3 regions of the Brachybacterium vulturis genome follow, and region 1 is predicted to be linked to each of the others. Evidence: riboswitches for the same ligand, from Rfam matches in the RefSeq annotation. Region 1 holds a riboswitch; each other region holds the start of a gene.
What was found. A riboswitch is a leader RNA that binds a small molecule or an ion and turns the genes downstream of it on or off. The one in region 1 is predicted to bind thiamine pyrophosphate.
Positions count from the first base shown of each region.

Region 1 (6,932 bases):
CGTAACGCGATGGTCGTCAGGGGTCCGGTTCGTGGTGGGACTCCTGGCGTATCGAGGATGCTCCGCGCCGGCCGCGCCCGCCTACGGCCGCGGCAGACCCAGGTGTTCGCGCAGGGTGCTCCCGGCGTACTCGCGCCGGAACCTGCCGCGCTCCTGCAGCACCGGCACGACCTGGTCGACGAAGTCCTCGATCCCTCCCGGGAGGGTGGGCGGCATGAGGTTGAAGCCGTCGGCCGCGCCCGCATCGACCCAGCGCTCGATCTCGTCGGCCACCGTCTCCGGGGTGCCGATGACCGTGGCATGTCCCCCGCCGGCTGCGAGGAAGCCCAGCAGCTCGCGCACCGTCGGCCGTGCGGTGCGGATGATCCGCAGCACCGTGGCGTAGCGCCCCTTCGGGCCGGTGAACTCCTCCAGCGGCGGCAGCGGCGGGACGGGAGCATCCAGCTCCCACCCCGAGGTGTCCTGGCCCACGAAGAACGCGAGCTGGCGGAGGGAGTGCTCGACGGGGAGGCGGGAATGGAGGTCCGCCTGCAGGCGCCGGACCTCCTCCTCGGTCGAGCCGACGTAGGTGACCAGCCCCGGCATGACCGCGATCAGATCCGGATCACGGCCCAGCGCGGCGGCGCGGGCACGGACGTCCGTGCGGTAGGCGTGCGCCGATTCGAGGTCCCAGGCCACCGCGTAGATCCCCTCGGCCCAGCGGGCGGCGAGGTCGCGCCCCGGCTCCGAGGCCCCGGCCTGGAACAGCACCGGGCGCCCCTGCGGCGGCGTCGGCACGTTCAGCGGGCCGTCGACCGCGAAGGAGTCACCATGATGCTCCAGCGGACGGAGCATGGAGGGGTCGACGTAGACGCCGCCCGGATCGGCGCGGATGCTCTCGCGCGGCCACGAGTCCCACAGGCCGTGGAGCACCCGGAGGAACTCCTCCGCCGTGGCGTACCGCTCCTCATGGGCGGGCAGCGCGGCCATGCCGTGGTTGCGGGCCTCCGCGTCGGTCATCGAGGTGACCACGTTGATCCCGGCCCGGCCGTGGGAGATGTGATCGAGGCTGGCGAGCAGGCGGGCCGCATGGAACGGATCCCAGAAGGTGCTCGAGACCGTGGTGACCAGGCCGATCCGCTCGGTGGCACGCGCCAGCGCCGTGAGCACCGTGATCGGCTCCAGGAACCACGTCGGCCCGCGCTCGGCCCCGGCGGGGGCGATCGACTGGCCGTCGGCGAGGAAGATCGCATCGAGCCGGCCGCGCTCGGCGATCTGCGCGAGCTCCTCCCAGTAGGTGATGTCGCCCAGGCGCAACACCGCGGAGCCGGGCGCGCGCCAGGCCGCACCGTGGTGACCGACCGCGTGCGCGAACAGGTTCAGCCGCACGTGGCGGCGAGCGGGTGCCGGCATCAGTCCTTCACCAGCCCGCCGTCGACGACGAGGTTCTGCCCGGTGATCGCCCGCGACCAGGGCGAGGCGAAGAACAGCACGGCATCGGCGAACTCGGTGGGCGTGGTCACCGACTGCAGCGGGGTGCTCGCGGCGATCGCGTCGAAGACGGCCTCGGGTGTCGCGGAGCTCGCGTCGGTGGTGCGCAGCAGGCCGCCGCTGAGCATGTTCACCGTGACGCCGCGCGGGCCGAGATCGGCGGCGAAGGTGCGGGTCAGCGACAGCAGCGCCGCCTTGGCCGCGGTGTAGTCGTGGTAGGGCACCACCGGATGCTGGAAGAGGTTGGTCCCGATGTTGATGACGCGGCCCGAGCCCGCCCGGTCGAAGCCCGGCAGCGCTGCCTGGATGGTGTTCAGCGCCCCCTGCACGGCGCTCGAGAACTGGGCCGAGAAGGCGTCGTAGTCGATCTCGTGCGCCTTCGCCCTCGCGTCCCCGTCGAACGAGAAGCCGCTGAGCGCATTGTTCACGACCGTGCTGATGGGGGCGTCGAACTCGGCCTGGGCCGCCTCGAACAGCGCCTCCACCTCGCTGCGGTCCCTGACGTCGGCGCGCACCGCGACCGCTCGGCCGGGGTGGGGGGCTGCGAGGTCCCGGGCGGCGTCCGCGCTGGTGAGGTGGTTGATGACGACGCGAGCGCCTTCACGCAGCAGGGCTTCGGTGATCGCGCGGCCGAGGCCGCGGGCGCCGCCGGTGACCAGGACGACCTGGTCGGCGAGGGCGGGGATGCTCTGGGACGGCGCGGGTGCGGAGGAGGGGGTGGTCATGGGTGGTTCGTCCTTTCGATGACGGGATGCGAGCCCCCGGGATGCCGGCGGGACCGGCATCCGGGCAGGGGAGGGAGAGCGCTCCTCGGGTGGAGGGGCGGATCGACGGGGGTCGGCTCTGATCCCGTTCTCGAGGACGGTGGGCGCGGGAGCGTCATGGCACGTGGCGTCGGCGCGGGTGTGGCCAGCGCGCAGCAGTTCATCGACGACATTCCTCCGCGAGTACGAACTCGATCAGGTTCACCGGGTGTGTTCTCAGCCCTGTCGGGCACCCCGTGTCGGTCGTCGACTATACCCATGGCCGCGGCGGCGGGGCGGCGCGTCCCGTTTCAGCAGCCGCAGCGGTCGTGCGGAGGGAGCGGTCTCCGCCCCGGTGCGCGGCGCGTTCCGCTGCGGGTAGGCTGGCCCGGTTCCGTGGGAGCCCGATCGTCGGGCTGAGAGGGCCTCGTGCCGACCACCAGCACTGGATGCGGGTCATGCCGCCGTCAGGAGGACCGCTCATGCAGCACATCGCCGTCGTCGGCGCCGGGATCATCGGACTGCTCACCGCACTGGAGCTGAGACGCCGCGGTCACCGGGTCGAGATCCGTTCCATCGGCGTGGCCGAGCAGGCCACCCATGCGGCGGCCGGGATGCTCGCCCCCACCAGCGAGGTCCAGTTCGGCCAGCACTCGCTGGGGCCTCTGATGAGGAAGGCCGCGAGCCACCACCGCGCGCTGGCCGCCGAGCTCGGCCTGCGCACCGAGAAGCCGCTGGGCTACCGCGATACTCCGACCCTCGTCGTCGGCCGCGACCGGTCCGACCTCGAGGCCCTGCGGCTTCTCGCGCAGGAGCAGTGCGCGGCGGGTGCCGAGGTCGAGGAGCTCACCTCCGCGCAGCTGCGTGGCCGCGCCCCGACGCTGGCCCGGCACGTGGCCGGCGCGATGCTCGTCCCCCGTGACCACCAGGTGGACCCCCGCACCCTGGTCGCCGCCGTCCTCGATGCCCTGACCGGCCCGGGCCGACCGGGCGACGGGCCGCCCGTCCCCCTCACGACCGGCAGCCGCGTCGCCTCCACCGACGAGATCGACGCCGACCGGATCGTTCTCACTGCCGGCCTCGGCACCTCCGCGATCGACGGACCCCATCGGGTGCTCGACCTGTCGCTGCGACCGGTCCACGGTGACATCCTGCGCCTGCACGTCCCCGACTCCGCCCTGCTGCCCGGGGAGGACAACCTGCTGGACCACACGGTCCGAGCCCTGGTCCGCGGTCGTCCCCTCTACCTGGTGCCGCGCGACGGCGGCCTCGTGCTCGGAGCCACCAGCCGTGAGGACGCCATGACCGGCGCATCGGCCGGCGGCGTGCTGACTCTGCTGCAGGATGCGGCCGAGATCCTTCCCGCGATCCGGGACACCGAACTGCGCGAGGTGACCGCTCGCGCCCGTCCCGGCACCCCGGATGACCTCCCGCTGCTGGGACCGGTGCCGGGACACCCGGACGTGATCGTCTCGACCGGCTATCACCGCCACGGCATCCTGCTCTCGGCCTGGGCGGCGGCTCGCACCGCCGATCTCCTCGAGGCCGACCCCGGGGCGCCGCCGCCCGCGGAGATGGCCGGGGAGCTCGCAGCCGTCGATCCAGCCCGTTTCACCACCACGTCCCCACTCCAGGAGGCCTCATGAGCATCGTCGTCCACGTCAACGGCGAGAACCTTGACCTGCCCGACGCCGTCACGGTCCGCGACCTGGTGGCCGACCGCCTCGGTCGCGCTGTCGGCGACGACGGGCGAGCGTGCGACGGCACCCCGCTCGGCGTGGCCATCGCCGTCGACGAGGCCGTCCTGCCGCGCAGCAGCTGGGCCCACACCCCGCTCACCCCCGATGCCCGGTACGAGCTCGTCACCGCCGTCCAAGGAGGATGACCCATGGCCGACCTGCCCGAGACAGATCTCGTCATCGCCGGGGAGACCCTGACCTCCCGCCTGGTCATGGGCACCGGTGGCATCACGGACCTGGCGGCGCTGGAGCGTGCCCTGCTCGCCTCCGGCACCGCGATGACCACGGTCGCCCTGCGCCGCTTCTCCCCGACGACGCGGGACTCCGTGTTCACGATGATCCGCCGCCTGGGGATCCGCACCCTGCCCAACACCGCCGGCTGCTTCAGCGCCCGCGACGCCGTGCTGACGGCGGAGCTGGGTCGTCAGGCCCTCGAGACGGACTGGGTGAAGCTCGAGGTCATCGCGGATGAGGACACCCTGCTTCCCGATGGTGTCGAGCTCGTCGAGGCCACCGCCATGCTCGTCGATCGCGGTTTCACCGTGCTGCCGTACACCACGGACGACCCGGTCCTGGCGCAGCGCCTCCAGGACGTCGGCGCGGCCGCGGTGATGCCGCTGGGAGCTCCGATCGGCACCGGCCTCGGAGTGCTGAACCCCCACAACATCGAGATGATCACCTCCCGGGCCTCGGTGCCGGTCGTGCTCGATGCCGGGATTGGCACGGCCTCCGATGCCGCGCTGGCGATGGAGCTCGGCTGTGACGCGGTGCTCGCCGCGAGTGCCATCACACGCGCACGCGACCCCGAGGCCATGGCCCGCGCGATGGCCCACGCCGTCCAGGCGGGCCATCTCGCGGCGGGCGCCGGCCGGATCCCGCGCCGGAGCCTGGCGCTGGCCTCCTCGAGCCACGAAGGTCGCATCACGACCGATCGCCCCCGAGGAGACTTTGCATGAACGCCACCGCCCCGGCCGCGCAGTCCCTGCCGCCGCTGGTCGCCCCGGGCCCGGAGCTGGCGCCGGAGCAGCTGCAGCGCTACCGCCGCCAGATCACGCTGCCGCAGATCGGCACCCTCGGACAGCGACGCCTGCGCGCGGCCTCGGTCCTGGTGGTCGGCGCGGGAGGGCTCGGCTCCCCGGCGCTGCAGTACCTCGCCGGGGCCGGTATCGGCACTCTCGGGATCGTCGACGACGACCTCGTCGACACCTCCAATCTGCACCGCCAGGTCATCCACACCACCCCGGCCATCGGATCGCCCAAGACGGCCTCCGCGGCCGCAGCCGTCCACGCCCTCAACCCCGAGGTCCGGGTGCGCACTCATCCCGAGCGGCTCACCCCCGAAACGGTCACCGGCCTCGTCGAGAACTATGACCTGGTGCTCGACGGCAGCGACAACTTCGCCACCCGCTATGCCGTCGCCGACGCCAGCGAGATCACCGGGGTGCCGGTGGTCTGGGCCGCTGTGCTGCGAGGCCAAGGGCAGGTCAGCGTGTTCTGGCCGGGACGCGGCGCCCACTACCGCGACGTCTTCCCCGAGCCCCCGGCCCCGGGCGAGGTGCCCTCCTGCGCGGAAGGCGGAGTGCTCGGCACGCTGCCGGGCCTGCTCGGGATGATCATGGGGGCGCAGGTGATCCAGCTGGTCACCGGCACCGGTGCACCGCTGGTCGGCAGGCTGCTGCTCTGGGACGAGGCCACCAGCACCTCCCGAACCCTGCGGCTCGTACCGGACCCGCACCGCACGAGGTCCACCCGGGTGGAGGTGCCGGCCGCCGCCGACCCCTCATGCCGATCCGGCGTGCCCGCTGCGAGCGAGACGCTCGACGTGCCCGCACTGCGGTCGCTTCTCGCCTCGGGAGCCGACGTCACGCTCATCGACGTGCGCGAGGACTGGGAGCATGCCGCCGGGATGATCGAGGGCGCGATCCCGCTCCCGCTGACGCAGATCCTCGAGCACGGCGAGCACGCACTTCCCACGGGACGAGGCGGGGGCGAGATCGTGCTGTACTGCCAGGCCGGGACCCGCTCCGCCACCGCACTGGAACGCCTGCGACCCGCATGGAAGGGACGCGAGGGCCGAGTGAGGCACCTCGACGGCGGCTACGCGGCCTGGACGGCGCCGACGCCGCCGGGGACCACTCCGGGACGCCCGCGGTGACTGCCCGGGGGCGGGCCGCGGCGATGCCCGGGCAGGCGCCCGGGCTCAGCTCCAGTCCGCGGTGCGGTCCCTCAGCGCGCGGTAGGCACCCAGCACCTCGGGCGTGGGCTCCGCGCCGACGGTGCGGGAGCCGCTGAGCGCCCAGGTGGGCGGCTCCTGAGTCCCGGCGAGCGCCCAGGCGGCCTGGCGGGCGGCGCCGAGGGCCACGTACTCCCCCTCGGGCGCGATCGTGACCTCGCGGCCGAAGATCGCGGGCGCCAGCTGCTGGACGGCCTGGCTGCGGGCGGCGCCGCCGATCAGGGTGATGCGCGCGGCCGCGGTGCCGGTGCGGTCCTCGAGCGCGGCGATCCCGTCGGCCAGCGAGCACAGCAGGCCCTCGACGTAGGCGCGGGCCACGTCCTCACGGGTGGTGGAGGTGGTCATCCCGGTGAGGGTGGCGCGGGCGTCCGGACGGTTCGGGGTGCGCTCGCCGTCGAAGTAGGGCAGCAGGGTCACCCCGTGCGCGCCGGGCACGCTCGCGAGCGCCAGCTGCGCCATCTTCTCGTGGGAGACGCCGAGCAGGGCCCGGCCGGCCTCGAGGATGCGGGCGGCGTTGATGGTGGTGGTCATCGGCAGGAAGCGGCCGGTCGCGTCAGCGAAGCCGGTGACCGCGCCGGTGGCGTCGTTCGGCCGGGTGGGACTGACCATCGCGCACACCCCGGAAGTGCCGATCGAGACGGAGACGTCACCCTCGCTCAGGGACAGGCCGAGCGCTGCGCCCATGTTGTCGCCGGTGCCGGCCGCGATCGCGGCACCGCCCGGGGTGCGGGCCATGACCTCCTGCGG
Region 1 covers NZ_CP023563.1:398,725-405,656, forward strand. The annotation lists gene CFK38_RS01760 (LLM class flavin-dependent oxidoreductase) at 82-1,392, opposite strand; gene CFK38_RS01765 (3-oxoacyl-ACP reductase) at 1,392-2,195, opposite strand; TPP riboswitch at 2,390-2,481, opposite strand; TPP riboswitch at 2,600-2,703, shown strand; gene thiO (glycine oxidase ThiO) at 2,696-3,859, shown strand; gene thiS (sulfur carrier protein ThiS) at 3,856-4,098, shown strand; gene CFK38_RS01780 (thiazole synthase) at 4,102-4,908, shown strand; gene CFK38_RS01785 (ThiF family adenylyltransferase) at 4,905-6,107, shown strand; gene xylB (xylulokinase) at 6,153-6,932, opposite strand, start outside.

Region 2 (6,932 bases), 1.2 Mb from region 1:
CACCAGCAGGTCCGGGGACTGGGCGAGGGCGGCGGCGGTCGCGAGTCGGCGCTGCTCCCCGCCGGAGAGGCGGTGCGGGTGGGCACCGGCGAGGTGCGCCAGACCGGCGCGCTCCAGCAGCTGAGCGGCGAGCTCGGGATCGGTGGCCCAGGGGGAGGCGCTCAGCTCCGCCCGCACGGTGGTGGCGACGAAGGAATGCTCGGGGTTCTGGGGGACCGCCGCGATCCGTGCGGGCTCCGGCCGCTGGACCTCGCCGGTCGCAGGGGCGTCCGCGTCGAGCAGGGTGCCCAGCACGGTGGTCTTCCCCGCCCCGGAGGGGCCGGTGAGCACGCTGAGGCGACCGGCGCGCACCTCGAGGTCCAGGGGAGAGGTCAGCCCGCGGGCGGGGACGGTGACGCCGCACAGCGAGGCGACGACCGGCCCCGCCCCGGCTGATCGCGCCCCGGCTGATCGCGCAGCGCGCGTCTCCTCGGGGGCCAGCACCCCGATCTCCTGCAGCAGCTCGCGCTGCTCGCGCAGCACATCGCTCGGCGCCCCGTCGGCGAGGATCTGCGCCTGCTCGCCGAGCACCACCAACCGGTCCACATGAGCCAGCCAGGGCCCCAGCCGGTGCTCGGCGACGACCAGTCCGGCTCCGTCGGCGGCGGCGAGGATCGCCTCGCGCACCAGCTCGGCGGTCTCGGGGTCGAGCATGCTGGTGGGTTCGTCCAGCAGCAGCAGCTCGGGGCCCAGGGCCAGGCTGCCGGCCAGCGCGATGCGCTGCTGCTGCCCGCCGGAGACCTCGAGCGGCCCCCGCTCGGGATCCAGCCCCACCTGCGCCGCTGCGAGGGCCGCGGCCACCCGCTCATGGATCTCCGGCCGGGGCAGCGCGGCGTTCTCGGGCCCGAAGGCGACATCGCGGAAGACCGTCGCGGCGACCAGTGCATGGGAGGGGTTCTGCAGCAGCAGCCCGGCCTCCCCGGGCCGGGACGGCGGGGACAGCAGACCGGTGCCCTCGCCGGACTCCTCGTCCAGCAGCCCGGCGAGGGCACGCAGCACGGTCGACTTCCCGCTGCCGCTGGCACCCGCCAGCAGCACCCGCTGCTCGGCCGGGATCGTCAGGTCCAGCGAGGCGATCGTCGGCCGGGAGCGCGTCAGGGGTCGCCAGCTCAGACCGGTCAGCTGCCGACCGGTCGTGGCGGGGGAGCGGGGGAGGGCGATCGCGGCCGCCTGCTCAGGCCTCGGCGACCCGGGCGTGCTCGCGGCCGGCGGCGAGGGCGTCCACCGCGCCGGTGGAGACCAGCGCCCGGGTCGCCGCCCAGCCGAGCCCGCCGCACAGCAGCGCCCCGGAGAGCACGAAGCAGGCGAGCATCACGCCGGAGAAGGCCCAGCTCATCTCCTGGTAGTAGGCGAACTTCTCCCATCCCCACTCCAGCAGCGCGGCGAGCACGCCGCCCAGCACGGCGACCGGCAGGGTGAAGCGCCGGTAGCGGGTCAGCAGGAACGCGAGCTCGACGCCGCCGCCCTGCATCAGACCGGAGATCGCGGTGCCCCAGCCCCACTGGCTGCCCAGCAGCATCGAGAGCACGGCGGCGATCATCCCGGCCAGCAGGGCGGCACCGGGCTTGCGCACGATGAGCCCCGCGAGCATCGCCGGCAGGAACCAGATCCCGGCCAGCAGGCCCTCGGCGGGCTTGAACGCCGCGGTGAGCGGCCCGATCAGCGTGTACAGCTGGCCGTAGCCCAGGTACGCGACGCCGAAGGCGGCGCCGATCAGAACGGTGACCAGCAGGTCCACGGTGCGGAAACGAGTCATCACTTCTCCTTCCCTCTGGAAGGGGCGCGGGCACCGGCGGCGCTCCACGGATATCCCGACTCCCTACGCCGGTGTGAGCCGGATCAGGTTCGAGGGTCTGCGCAGGATGCGCACTCTCAGCACCTCGCGGTGCTCCCCTGTCAGTGGATGACGAGAGGTGAGTCTACCCGCTCAGCGCCGGGCGCGGATCGCCTGGTCGACGGCGGCCGCCGTGGCCTGCGGGTCCTCGGGGGAGAGGATGTAGTGGGTGGAGCCGCGGCCGATGATCTCGACCATCGTCCCCGACCGGGTGACCAGCATCCGGTAGGGCTGCTGGACCTGATCGAGGGTGAAGATCTTCCGCGACCCGACGGGGGTCAGCTCCGCGGGCTGCGGGGTCGTCGCCCGGCTGCGACGCCATCCATAGCCGCCGAGGGTCACGCCCACCCGCGAGCGCGGCAGCTCGCGCAGCTGGACGGTGCGGAAGTCCGCCAGCGGCCAGGGCTTGCGGGGCAGGAACCCTCCGAGGCTCACCGTCAGCCCGTGCTCGTCCACGATGAAGCGGGTCCACTGCCCCATCCAGGTCCACACCGCGAGGCCCAGGAACAGCACCGCCACCAGCAGGACGCCCGTCGGCGTGGAGCGCTGAGCCATCAGCATCGCGAGCACGGCCCCGGCCACCAGCGTGATCGCGATGCGGGTCCAGCCGATGGAGGAGGGCCGCGTGCGGCCCACGTAGAACGGGGGCTCGGGCCTCACCAGATGCTCACCCTCTCCTCGGGGGCGCGGTACATCGCATCACCCTCACGGACGTCGAAGGCGGTGTGGAACTCCTCGAGGTGGCCGGCGACCGTGTTGCAGCGGAACTCCATCGGGGCATGGGGATCCACCGCCAGACGGCGGATCGCCTCCTGGGTGCGATTCTTCCCGCGCCACACGGTGGCCCAGGACCAGAACACCCGCTGCAGGCCGGTGAAGCCGTCGATCTCGGTCTCCACCTCGGTGGCGTCGCGGCTGGCCAGGTAGGCCTTCACCCCGATGGACAGCCCGCCCAGGTCGCCGATGTTCTCACCGATGGTCAGCGCACCGTTGACGCGGTGGGCGTCATCGAGCTCCCGGGGGGAGAGTGCCGAGTACTGGGTGATGAGCTGCGCGGCCCGCGCGTCGAAGGACTCGCGGTCCTCGGGCGTCCACCAGGAGCGCAGGTTGCCGTCGCCGTCGTACTTCGAGCCCTGGTCGTCGAAGCCGTGGCCCACCTCGTGCCCGATCACCGCGCCGATCCCCCCGAAGTTCACGGCGTCGTCGGCCTCGGCGTCGAAGAACGGCGGCTGCAGGATCGCGGCGGGGAAGACGATCTCGTTGGCGCCGGGGTTGTAGTAGGCGTTGACCGTCTGCGGGGTCATGTGCCACTCGGTCTCGTCGATCGGCCCTCCCACCTTGGCGAACTCGTAGGCGGCCTCGAAACGGCGGGATGCGCGGGCGCTGGCGACCAGGTCGCCGGGGACGATCTCGAGGCCGTCGTACTCGCGCCACCGCTCGGGGTAGCCGATCTTCGGGGTGAACTTCTCGAGCTTGGCCAGTGCCTTCTGGCGGGTGGCCGGGGTCATCCACGGCAGGTCCTCGATGGAGTCGCGGTAGGCATCCATCAGCGCGTCGACCAGCTCGGTCATGCGCTCCTTGTGGGAGGCCGGGAAGTGGCGGGCGACGTACTCGCGGCCCACGGCGAATCCGACGGCACCCTCGACGAAGGCGACGGCGCGCTTCCACCGCTCCCGCAGCTCCTCAGCCCCCGAGAGGATCTTCCCGGAGAAGGCGAAGTCCTCGTCGACCAGGGCTGCCGGGCCGTAGGGGGCGTAGGAGGAGACGGCGTGGACGGCCAGCCACGAGCGCAGCACCGCGAGGTCCTCCCCGGCCAGCAGCTCGGCGGCGGCGGCGACGAACTCGGGCTGACCGATCGAGATCACCTCGAGGACCGGGGCCGGAGCGCCGGTGCCCTCGAGATAGGCGTCCCAGGGGAAGGCGGGAGCCAGCTCACCGCGCTGCGCGGCGTCCATCGGGTTGTAGGACTTCTCCCGGTCGCGCAGTCGCACCACGTCCAGGTGGCACGCGGCCAGCCGGGTCTCGAAGTCCATCACGGCGGCGGCGAGGTCCTCGGCGCTCCCGGCGATCAGCCCGTCGCGTCCGGGGAGCGCGGCGAGGCGGGCGAGGTTCGCGAGGTGCCGGGCGTAGGCCGTGCGGATCTCGGCGTAGCGCTCCTCGCGATAGTAGGACTCGTCCGGCAGGCCCAGCCCGCCCTGGTGGATCTTCACCTGGTAGCTCGTCGAGTCCATGTCGTCCGTCCAGACATAGGCCAGCAGCGCGGAGGCGCCCGAGTCCGGGGCGGCCATGGCACGCACGATCCCCTCGAGATCCGTGGTGGCGGTGACGGTGCCCAGCAGGTCCTCGAGCACGGCGAGGCCGGCCCGCTCGATCGCCTCGGTGTCCAGGAACATCCGGTACAGGGCGCCCACCCGCGCATGGTCGGTGGCGGGGACCCTGTCACCGCGCGGATCGCGGGTCTCCTCATCGGCCGCGGCCTCCTCGACGATCTCCCGCACCCGCTCCTCGGAGAGGTCGCGCAGGGCGTGGAAGGCGCCATCGCTCGAGCGGTCCGCGGGCATCTCGTGCTCGCGCAGCCACCGGCCGTTGACGTGACCGAAGAGGTCGTCCTGGAGGCGGACGGAGGTATCGACCTGGTCGAGGGAGAGTCCGGAGCGGCGGGCGGGCGTGGAGGGGGCGGGGGCAGTGGTCATCATTGGCTCCTGCGGGGTGGGGCGGACGGGAAGGATCAGAGGGCGAGCAGCCCGAAGGCGGCGAGCGCCAGGGTGAGCAGCCCCAGGCCCACGGGTACATAGGCCCAGGGGCTGCGGGAGCGCTCGGCCGGCGAGCGGCGGTGCAGCACCAGCGTGGAGAGCCCCACGCCGATTGAGAGCACGATCGTGCCGATCGCCAGCACCGGCGAGAGGATCACCAGCACCGTGGCACCGACCTGGAACATCACGGTGCCGGCCACGTCGAGCAGGCGCATCAGCACGGTGGAGCGGGCGCCGATCCGGTGCGCCAGCATCGTGGAGATCGCCTCCTTCGACCACTCCCCGGGACGGGCGATCCGCTGCCGGGTGGTGATGGTCTGGGCGGTGGCGAGGATCAGCCAGACCAGCGCGCAGCCGGCACCGACCCAGATGCCGAGCTCCGGGCGGACGTCCGCCGGCCACAGCAGGATCGCCATCAGCACCGCCGCGACCCGCAGCAGCTCCTCGACCGCGCTGCGCACCGCCAGCAGGCCCGGGTTCACGGCCAGCTGGGTGCGGGTGCGAGCCACGAACAGGCTGGTGGCCACCAACGAGATCAGCTGCGCGGCACCCAGCCCGATGCCCAGCAGCAGCGGGACCGGGGTGAGCGGCGCGAAGGGCAGGATCGCCAGCACCAGGACGAGCGCCAGCACGGGGATCAGCAGTGCCTGGATCGACAGGCCCTTGACGAGGTCCCGGACCAGGTCCGCGCCGGTGGGCGGATGGTCGTGGCCGGTGTGGTCGTGGGGGTCGTCGAAGTGCGGTGCGGAGGCCGCGGGGGTGTCGGTCATGGGGCTCCTTCTGGGTCCTCACCAGGGTACCGGGGCCGGACCGTGTGCAGTCCGCTGCCACCGGTGTGGAACCATGGGCGCGTGACGACGGATGCCATGAACTCCCCCTCGGAGGGCCTTTCTCCGGCCCAGCGCCAGCGTGCCGTCGGCACCGTCGTGGCAGCGGCGGCAGGAGATGCACTGGGTGCCCCCTACGAGTTCCAGCCGCCGGTGCCCGCTTCCGAGGACATCGACATGATCGGGGGCGGGGTCCTCGATTGGCAGCCGGGGGAGTGGACCGACGACACCGCGATGGCGATCGTGGTGCTGGAGGCGTCCCTCGCCGCCTCCGACGGGCATGACCTGCGGGTCGAGACGGCGCAGGACCACATCACACGGGAGTGGTACTCGTGGTCGCTGGGCACCCCGGACATCGGCACGCTCACCTCGCAGGTGGTCCGCACCGCGGCGGAGCTGGCCCGGGAGGACGGTCATTACGCGCCGCGGGCGAAGGATTTCCGGAGCGCCGCGGCCACCGCCCATGAGCAGCTTCCGGCCTCCGCGGGCAACGGGTCGCTGATGCGGGTGCACGTGACCGTGCTGCCGTACCTGCTGTCCCCAGTGGAGGACGCGGTCGAGGCGATCACCGCGGTGTGCCGCTTGACACACGTGCATCCCGACACGATCGAGGCGAACGTCCTGTGGGGACTGGCCGTGCGCCACGCCGTCCGCACCGGCGAGATCGATGTGCGGGTGGGGCTTCAGCGGCTTCCCGCCGACCGCCGCGCGGTGTGGCTCGAACGGATCGAGGAGGCGGAGCTCTCGACGCCGGTGATGTTCCGCCGCAACGGCTGGGTGGTCGGTGCCTTCCAGGCCGCCTGGGCGGCGATCGCCGGCGTCAGCCCGATCCCGGAGGGCAAGTTCGCCCAGCGGGATGCGCTCGGCGCGGCACTGCGGTCGGCGGTGCGCGCCGGCTACGACACCGACACGATCGCGTGCATCACCGGGGCACTGATGGGGGCGGCGCTCGGTCCCAAGGCGGTGCTGCCGGAATGGCGACGGATGCTCTTCGGGTGGCCGAGCTACGAGGTCGACGAGCTCAAGGGCCTGGTCGAGCGCGTGATCGCGCCGATGGTCCGCGACGACGGCGAGGGGAATCGCGCGTGAGGCGGGCGTCGTGGGAGCTGCGGATCCTCAGCTGGAACCTGTGGGAGCTGCGCGGGGACCTCGCCGCGCTGATCGGGGCCGCCGAGGACCTGCAGCCGGACGTGCTGCTGATCCAGGAGGCGCCGCGCTTCGTGCTGCCCACGGCCCGGCTGCAGTGGCTGGCCCGCCGCATCGGCCGACGGGTGCTGCTCGGCGGCGTCGGCGGTCGAGGCCTGGCGATCCTCGTCACCGACGAGGTCGCGGCCCAGGTGATCCGCCGCGGCGCGCACCCCGTGGCGCAGACGGTGTCGGATCTGAACTCGACCTATCCGCGCGGGATCGCCGCAGTGCGGCTCTCGGTCCCCGGCGGCGGCGCCGTGGTGGTCGCCGCGACGCATCTGGCGCTCCAGG
Region 2 covers NZ_CP023563.1:3,021,424-3,028,355, reverse strand. The annotation lists gene CFK38_RS13620 (ATP-binding cassette domain-containing protein) at 1-1,107, opposite strand, end outside; gene CFK38_RS13615 (ECF transporter S component) at 1,214-1,795, opposite strand; TPP riboswitch at 1,839-1,944, opposite strand; gene CFK38_RS13610 (hypothetical protein) at 1,967-2,533, opposite strand; gene CFK38_RS13605 (M13 family metallopeptidase) at 2,530-4,566, opposite strand; gene CFK38_RS13600 (hypothetical protein) at 4,602-5,396, opposite strand; gene CFK38_RS13595 (ADP-ribosylglycohydrolase family protein) at 5,478-6,542, shown strand; gene CFK38_RS13590 (endonuclease/exonuclease/phosphatase family protein) at 6,539-6,932, shown strand, end outside.
Region 2: linked by a shared signal. The riboswitch ahead of CFK38_RS13615 (ECF transporter S component) and the one ahead of thiO (glycine oxidase ThiO) in region 1 are both predicted to bind thiamine pyrophosphate.

Region 3 (6,932 bases), 1.2 Mb from region 1:
TCACCGAGGACCGTGCGGCCGCGATCGTCCATGCCGAGGCGGTGCTGACCGCTGGCGGCCAGGTGGTGCTCGAGGAGTACCTCGACGGTCCCGAGGTCTCCCTGTTCTGTGTCAGCGACGGCACCCGCGTGGTCCCGCTGGCCCCCGCGCAGGACTTCAAGCGCGCGCTGGACGAGGACGAGGGACCCAACACCGGCGGGATGGGCGCCTACTCCCCCCTCCCCTGGGCACCGGCGGGCCTGACCGAGGAGGTGCTGGAGACGGTGGCCCGCCCGACGATCGCGGAGCTCGCCGCCCGCGGCATCCCCTTCACCGGCGTCCTGTACTGCGGCCTCGCGCTCACCTCGCGCGGGATGCGGGTGGTGGAGTTCAACGCCCGCTTCGGCGACCCCGAGACCCAGGTGGTGCTCGAGCGGCTCACCTCGCCGTTCGCCCCGCTGCTGCTGGCCGCCGCCCGCGGCGAGCTCACCGAGGACGTGGAGCTGAGCTGGAGCGAGGACGCCGCGGTCGCCGTGGTCGTCGCCTCGGCCGGTTACCCGGCCGCCACCCGCTCCGGGGACCCGATCACCGGGATCGAGGCCTGCGAGGCCCGCGGCGCGCACGTCATCCACGCCGGCACCGCCGCCGCGGACGACGCCCTGGTCAGCGCTGGCGGCCGGGTGCTGTCGGTGGTCGCCACCGGCGCCGACCTCGAACAGGCCCGGGCGCGAGCGCTCGCGGCGACCGAGGAGATCGTCCTCGAGGGCAGCCACCACCGCACCGATATCGCCCGCCGCGCCGCGGCTGCTGCGCTTACCGCCCCCGGGGCGTCGGAGGAGACCGCATGAGCACCACCACGACGCCCCTGATCGAGGCCCCACAGCTGGAGGGCTGGGACCACATCGTCTCCGGCAAGGTCCGTGAGCTGTACGTCCCCACCGGCGTGGAGCCCTCGGCCGCCGAGGAGGTGCTGGTGGTCGCCACCGACCGCATCAGCGCCTATGACCATTCCCTCCAGCCCGGCATCCCCGACAAGGGCCGGCTGCTCACCGGGATCAGCCTGTTCTGGTTCGAGCAGCTGGCGGAGATCGTCCCCCATCATGTGCTCTCCGGGACCGACGTCCCCGGCGCCGTGGCCGGTCGCGCGGTGCGCTGCCGCGGCCTGGACATGGTGGAGCTGGAGTGCATCGCCCGCGGCCACCTGACCGGCTCGGGCCTGGCCGACTACCGTGCCGGCGGCTCGGTGGGCGGTCACGTGCTGCCGAGCGGGCTGGCCGAGGCCTCCCGCCTGGAGCCTGCGATCTTCACGCCCTCGACGAAGGCCGCGCCCGGGGAGCACGACGAGAACATCACCGTCGCCCAGGCCCGGGAGCTGCTGGGCGAGGGTCTCACCGAGCAGCTGGAGTCCCTCACCCTGGCGGTGTTCGAGCGGGCCCGGCGGATCGCCGATGAGCGGGGCATCATCCTCGCCGATACCAAGCTCGAGTTCGGCCACTCCCGGATCGACGGCACCCTGATGCTCGGCGACGAGCTGCTCACCCCGGACTCCAGCCGGTTCTGGTCCGCGGAGACCTTCACCCCGGGTCGCACCCCGCCCAGCCTGGACAAGCAGTTCGTGCGGGACTGGCTGACCTCCCCGGCCTCCGGCTGGTCCAAGGGCTCCACCGACGCACCGCCCGCGCTGCCGGCCGAGGTGGTCGCCCAGACCCGGCAGCGCTACGTCGAGGCGTACGAGCGTCTCACCGGCCAGGACTTCTGAGCCGGGCCACCGGGCGGGCGGCGATGCCGTTCCGCCCGGTGGCCCCCTCATACCAGGAGCAGTACGGCGATGACCACCGCCGCGATCCCGCCCGCCAGCAGCGCATCCCCCCGACCCAGCGGGACCGGCCGCCAGAGGGTCCGCTCCCCCTCGCCGAGGCCTCGTGACTCGAGCGCGAAGGCGATCCGCTCGGCGCTGCGCACCGCATCGACCAGCAGGCCGAAAGCGCAGCGCAGCAGGTGACGGGGCCGCAGCCGGGCCACGGTCCCCTCGGCGGTCAGCGGCAGCCGTACCCGATGAGCGCGGGTGAGCGTCTCCCACCGGCGCGGCAGCTCCTCCAGCAGCCGGTGCCCGGCCAGCAGCGCGTAGGCGAACCGGGCGGGCAGGCGCGCATGCTGCTGCAGGCTCACCATCGTGGTCCGCGGCTCGGTGGCCCACAGGACGGTGAGGGCGCCGAGCCCGATCACCAGCGCCCGCAGCGCCAGCGCCGCGCCCAGCACGATCCCCTCCTCGGTGATCCGGATCGGCAGCTCGGGCCAGGGTTCGTGCCCGGGACGGCTGACCACGTTGACCAGGAAGATCCCGCTCGCGAACACCACGAAGGGCAGCTGGGCACGCAGCAGGGCGAGCGGTCCGCGGCGGCAGCCGACCATCACGCCGACGCCGAGCAGGGCGTACAGCACCAGCAGCGGGGCCGGCTCGGTCAGCGCGATGCACACGATGCTCAGCCCGGTCAGCAGGGCCAGCAGCACGGTGGGATTGCGCCGGGCGAGCCATCCCCGGGGGCGGGTCCTCGCGGCAGGGTCCGCGGCCGGCGGGGGCTCCGCCGCGGCCGGCGGCTCGTCCGCAGCCGGCCCTCCCGCGACGAGCCCGGCGCGCTGCAGCAGCGCCTCGTCCTGCAGCAGGGCCGCGGGCGGCATCGGCCCGTGCAGCCGGCCATCGGCGATCACGGCCACCGCATCGGCCGCTTCCACGGTGCGCAGGTCATGGGTGGCGATGACCACCCCCTGCCCGGCATCGGCCGCCTCCCGCAGCTGCTGGAGGACGGTGCCCGCGGCGGCCCGATCCAGGCCGTAGCCGGGCTCGTCCGCCAGCAGCACCGGCCGCTCGGCGAGCAGCATCGCACCGAGGGAGAGACGACGCTGCTGACCGCCGGAGAGCGCGAAGGGGCTCGCCTCCCGCTGCTCGTCGAGCCCGAGCCGGGTGAGCATCGCCGCGACCTGTGCGGTCTCCGCCCCGGAGGCCGCGAGCTCCCCACCCACGGTGTCGGCCACGAACTGGGCTTCGGGCCGCTGGAACACGAGGCCCGCCGCGGCCCCCTCCACCTCACCGCGACGCGGCGGGTCCAGCCGGGACAGCGCCCCCAGCAGGGTCGACTTGCCGGCACCGTTGCGGCCGACGACGGCGAGCAGCTGCCCGGAGCGCACGGTGAGGTCGACCCCGGTCAGGACAGGACGGCTCCGAGGGCCGAGATCCGCGCCCCGCACGGTCAGCAGCGGCTCCGTCGCGGGTCCCGGGGCCGGGCCCGGGGCGGGGCTCGTCCCCCGCTCCGGACCCGGCTCCGCCGCGCCCTCCAGCTGCTGCTCGAGCTCGCGCGGCAGCCAGCATCCGGCCTCACGCAGGGTGGCGCCGTGACGGGCGAGGACGTCCCCGGTCGGCCCGTCGGCGAGCACCCGTCCGGAGGCGTCCAACGCGATGGTGCGCGGCGGCAGCCCCGCCACCCCGCGCTCCCCCGCCCAGTCGTCGAGCCGGTGCTCGACCAGCAGCACCGCGACCTCGCCGCCGGCGGCGGCCGTGACGGCCTCGCGCACCGCGGCCACCCCGTCGGCGTCGAGCATCGCGGTCGGTTCGTCCAGCAGCAGCAGGCGGGGCCGGCCCACCACGGCCGCGGCGAGCCCTGCCCGTTGCAGCTGCCCGCCGGACAGCGTCGCGGCGCTGCGCTCGCTCAGCTCGTCGATCCCGGCCTCGGCCAGAGCATGGTGCACGCGCTGTCCGATCTGCGCAGGCGGGAGGCAGCGGCTCTCGAGCGGGAGCGCGACGTCGTCGGCCACCTGCGGCAGGCAGACCCCGTCGGCCGGATCCTGCCCGAGGAATCCGACGGCCGCGGAGGTGGCGAGGACGCCGCCGGCGATCGGATCGATGTCGCCCACCCGCAGCGTCCCGGTGACCCGGCCCCGCTGGTGGGCGGGGATCGCACCGGCGAGCGCACGCAGCAGCGTGGACTTGCCGCAGCCGCTGGGTCCCAGCAGCAGCACCTGCTCCCCGGCCCGCAGGGTCCCGGTCCAAGGGCCGACGCCGGCGCCCGAGGGCAGCACCACCTCGAGGTCCCTCGCCTCGACGACGAGCTCGGCGGGCGCGGCGGACGCGGCGGACGCGGCGGCCTCGACCGGGCGCGACGCGTCCCGGACCGTTCCCCGCTCAGCGGACACGGCGCTGCGGGATCCCGTCGGCCTGCGCCGACGCACCGATCGCGAAGTTCGCCAGCACCCCGGTGCGCTCCAGCGCACGGACGATCACGCGGGCCAGCAGCCCGCCGAGGACGATCCCGGAGAGCACCTGCATGCCCAGCCGCAGCGTGAGCAGGTCCTGCCCGTACCAGCCCAGCCGGTACGCGGACCAGAAGAACACCAGGCCCGCGCCGAGCGCGCCCGAGGCGGCGAACACGCCCCAGCCGAAGCGGCGGTAGCGGGTCAGGGCGAAGGGCAGCTCGCTGCCGAGCCCCTGCAGCGCGGCCGAGAGCACCAGCAGCGGCCCGACGGGGCTGCCCAGGAACACCACTTCGATGGTCCCGGCGAGCATCTCGGCGAGGATGCCCACGCCGGGTCGGCGGACGATGGCGATCGCGATCGGCGCCACCAGCAGCCAGGAGCCGAAGATCAGGTGCTGGGCGACGTCGCCGGCGGGGCCCATCGCGATCGCCAGCCAGCTCCAGGCCTGCACGAACACCCAGTACAGGAATCCGAACAGCACGCCGAGCACGACGACCAGCACGATCTCGCGCAGACCGAGTCGGGAGCGGGCGGCCGTGGGATCGGGGTCCGGGCTCGCAGCGGGCGGCGGGCCGCCGGGATCGACGGCAGGAGCAGCGGTGGGTGCGGAGGCATCACGAGAAGCTGGGATCACGGTCCGTGCCTTTCCAGACGGGCACGGGCGCGCAGCGACATTCGCTCGGCGGAGCTCCCTGCGCCGGCATGATCCGGATCAGGTTCTACGGTCGGAGTTCGAGAACTCCCTCTCAGCCCGGCCTACCGGACTCCCGTGCACGGGGCCACCCTAACCGGAGCGTCCCCTCCCGTGCACGGCGTCCAGGCGGCGGACCCTCCCGTGCCCGGCTCGGCTCACGGCCGGTCCTCGATGAGGGGCACGAAGAGGTAGGCCCCGTGGACGGTCTCCTCCAGTGCGTCCCCGCGGCGGGCGATCCGTCGCAGCTGCTGCGCGACGGGGATGACCAGGATCCCGCCCTCGCCCAGCTGCGCGGGCAGCGCCGGCGGCAGCTGCTCGGCTCCGGCGGAGACGAGGATGCGATCGAAGGGAGCGTCCTCGGGGGCGCCGAGCACGCCGCGCCGGGCGGTGCGGATCCGCGCCCGGCCCTCGGGCACGGTCTCGGCGAGCGCGGCGCGGGCCGGGCCCAGCAGGCTCTCCTGGCGTTCGAGCCCGAGCACGGTCCCGGTGGGGCCGACGAGATGGGCGAGCAGGGCGGTGGTCCAGCCGGAGCCGGCTCCCAGGTCGAGCACCCGGTGCCCCTCGCGCACATCGAGCAGGCGGAGCATGTTCTCCACGGTGGTGGGCTGCGAATTGGTCTGCCCCTCGCCGATCGGCAGCGGGGCGTCCTCCCCCGCCCGATGACGGAGCGAGGCCGGGAGGAAACGGGCCCGCGGCACCGCCCGCATCGCCCGGGCGACCCGGTCGGCGGGCCTCGCCCTGCCCCACAGCTCCTGCATCTCGCTCCCCTCCTGATGTCCTCTGCCCGGCGTGCTCAGTCGGCGCCGACCTCGATGACCCCGTCGGCCGGCCAGTCGCGCACCTCGGTGCCCTCCGGGGCGAGGGACGTGGACTGGCGCAGGAAGATCGGGCGGCCGACGTCGGAGGCGATCGCCTCGTGCACCGGCAGTGCGAGCACCGGGCCGACGGCCCGCAGGAAGTCGATGGTCTCGCCGATCTTCGACCAGGGAGCGACCACCGCGAAGGCGAGCACCTCGATGCCGCGGAACTGCGGGACCGGTTCGAGCGAATCACCGGTGATGCCGAGACGGGGACCGTCCCCGGCGGAGAGCACCAGGCCCGAGTTCCCCACCCGGGGGATGTCCGGATGGATGATCGCGTGCCGGCCGCCGACGGCCTCGAGGCGCACCGCCTGCTCCCCCGGGGCCGCGGGCAGCTCGTGCACGTCACCGGCGGCGAGGGCCAGCAGGCGCCGCGCGGGGACCGCGGCGGCATCGCTTGCGGGCTCGGCGAGCAGCGCAGCCGTCTCCGGCTCGGCGATCACCTCGGCGCCCTCGGCCCGGTCCAGCACCTCCTCGAGCAGCGCCCGGTCGAGGTGGTCGGGATGCTGGTGCGTGATCAGCACCGCGTCCAGGCCCGACAGCAGCTCAGCGTCCAGGCCGCGCACGGCATCCGCGCTGAAGCCTCCGGGATCCACCAGCAGGCGCCGCCCGGCGATCTCCACGAGCAGGCAGGAGTGGACGAGGTGGCGGATCTTCATCGGGTCCTCCCGGGGGCGAGGTCAGGTGTGCCTCGAACATATCGCCGCGGACGGCTCCGTGCCAGGGCCGAGCGGTCCGGAGGCGCGATCCGCAGCCGGCGGACGGCGGGTCACGGCCCGGTGCCGCCGTCCCCGGGCCCCGCGCCCTCCACCGATCGGTGGAGGGCGGGAGGGCCGCTCGACGGTGTCGGTCCCGGCGCACCATCACCAGACTCGGGGGATGACCAGCACCCGCACCGCACTGCCGCCGCCCCTCTGCCACCGACCTGCCGATCCAGGCTCCGGCGGCACTACTGTGGGGGGCGTGGAGCCCTCATGAGACCGGCTGAGACGCGCACCTTCATCGCCGGCGGCAATCTCGACGTTCCCGACGTCTCCCCGCGGAGCTGGGCCACGAACTGGCCCCTGCACCTGGTGGTCGCCGGGACCACGCTGCTGGGGCTGGTGGCCGGGCCCGGCCCGGTCCCGACGCTGCTGGTGCTGCTCTGGCTC
Region 3 covers NZ_CP023563.1:1,583,000-1,589,931, reverse strand. The annotation lists gene purD (phosphoribosylamine--glycine ligase) at 1-827, shown strand, start outside; gene CFK38_RS07130 (phosphoribosylaminoimidazolesuccinocarboxamide synthase) at 824-1,738, shown strand; gene CFK38_RS07125 (ATP-binding cassette domain-containing protein) at 1,786-4,167, opposite strand; gene CFK38_RS07120 (ECF transporter S component) at 4,157-4,861, opposite strand; TPP riboswitch at 4,900-5,008, opposite strand; gene CFK38_RS07115 (protein-L-isoaspartate O-methyltransferase family protein) at 5,077-5,679, opposite strand; gene CFK38_RS07110 (MBL fold metallo-hydrolase) at 5,715-6,440, opposite strand; gene CFK38_RS17565 (sensor histidine kinase) at 6,756-6,932, shown strand, end outside.
Region 3: linked by a shared signal. The riboswitch ahead of CFK38_RS07120 (ECF transporter S component) and the one ahead of thiO (glycine oxidase ThiO) in region 1 are both predicted to bind thiamine pyrophosphate.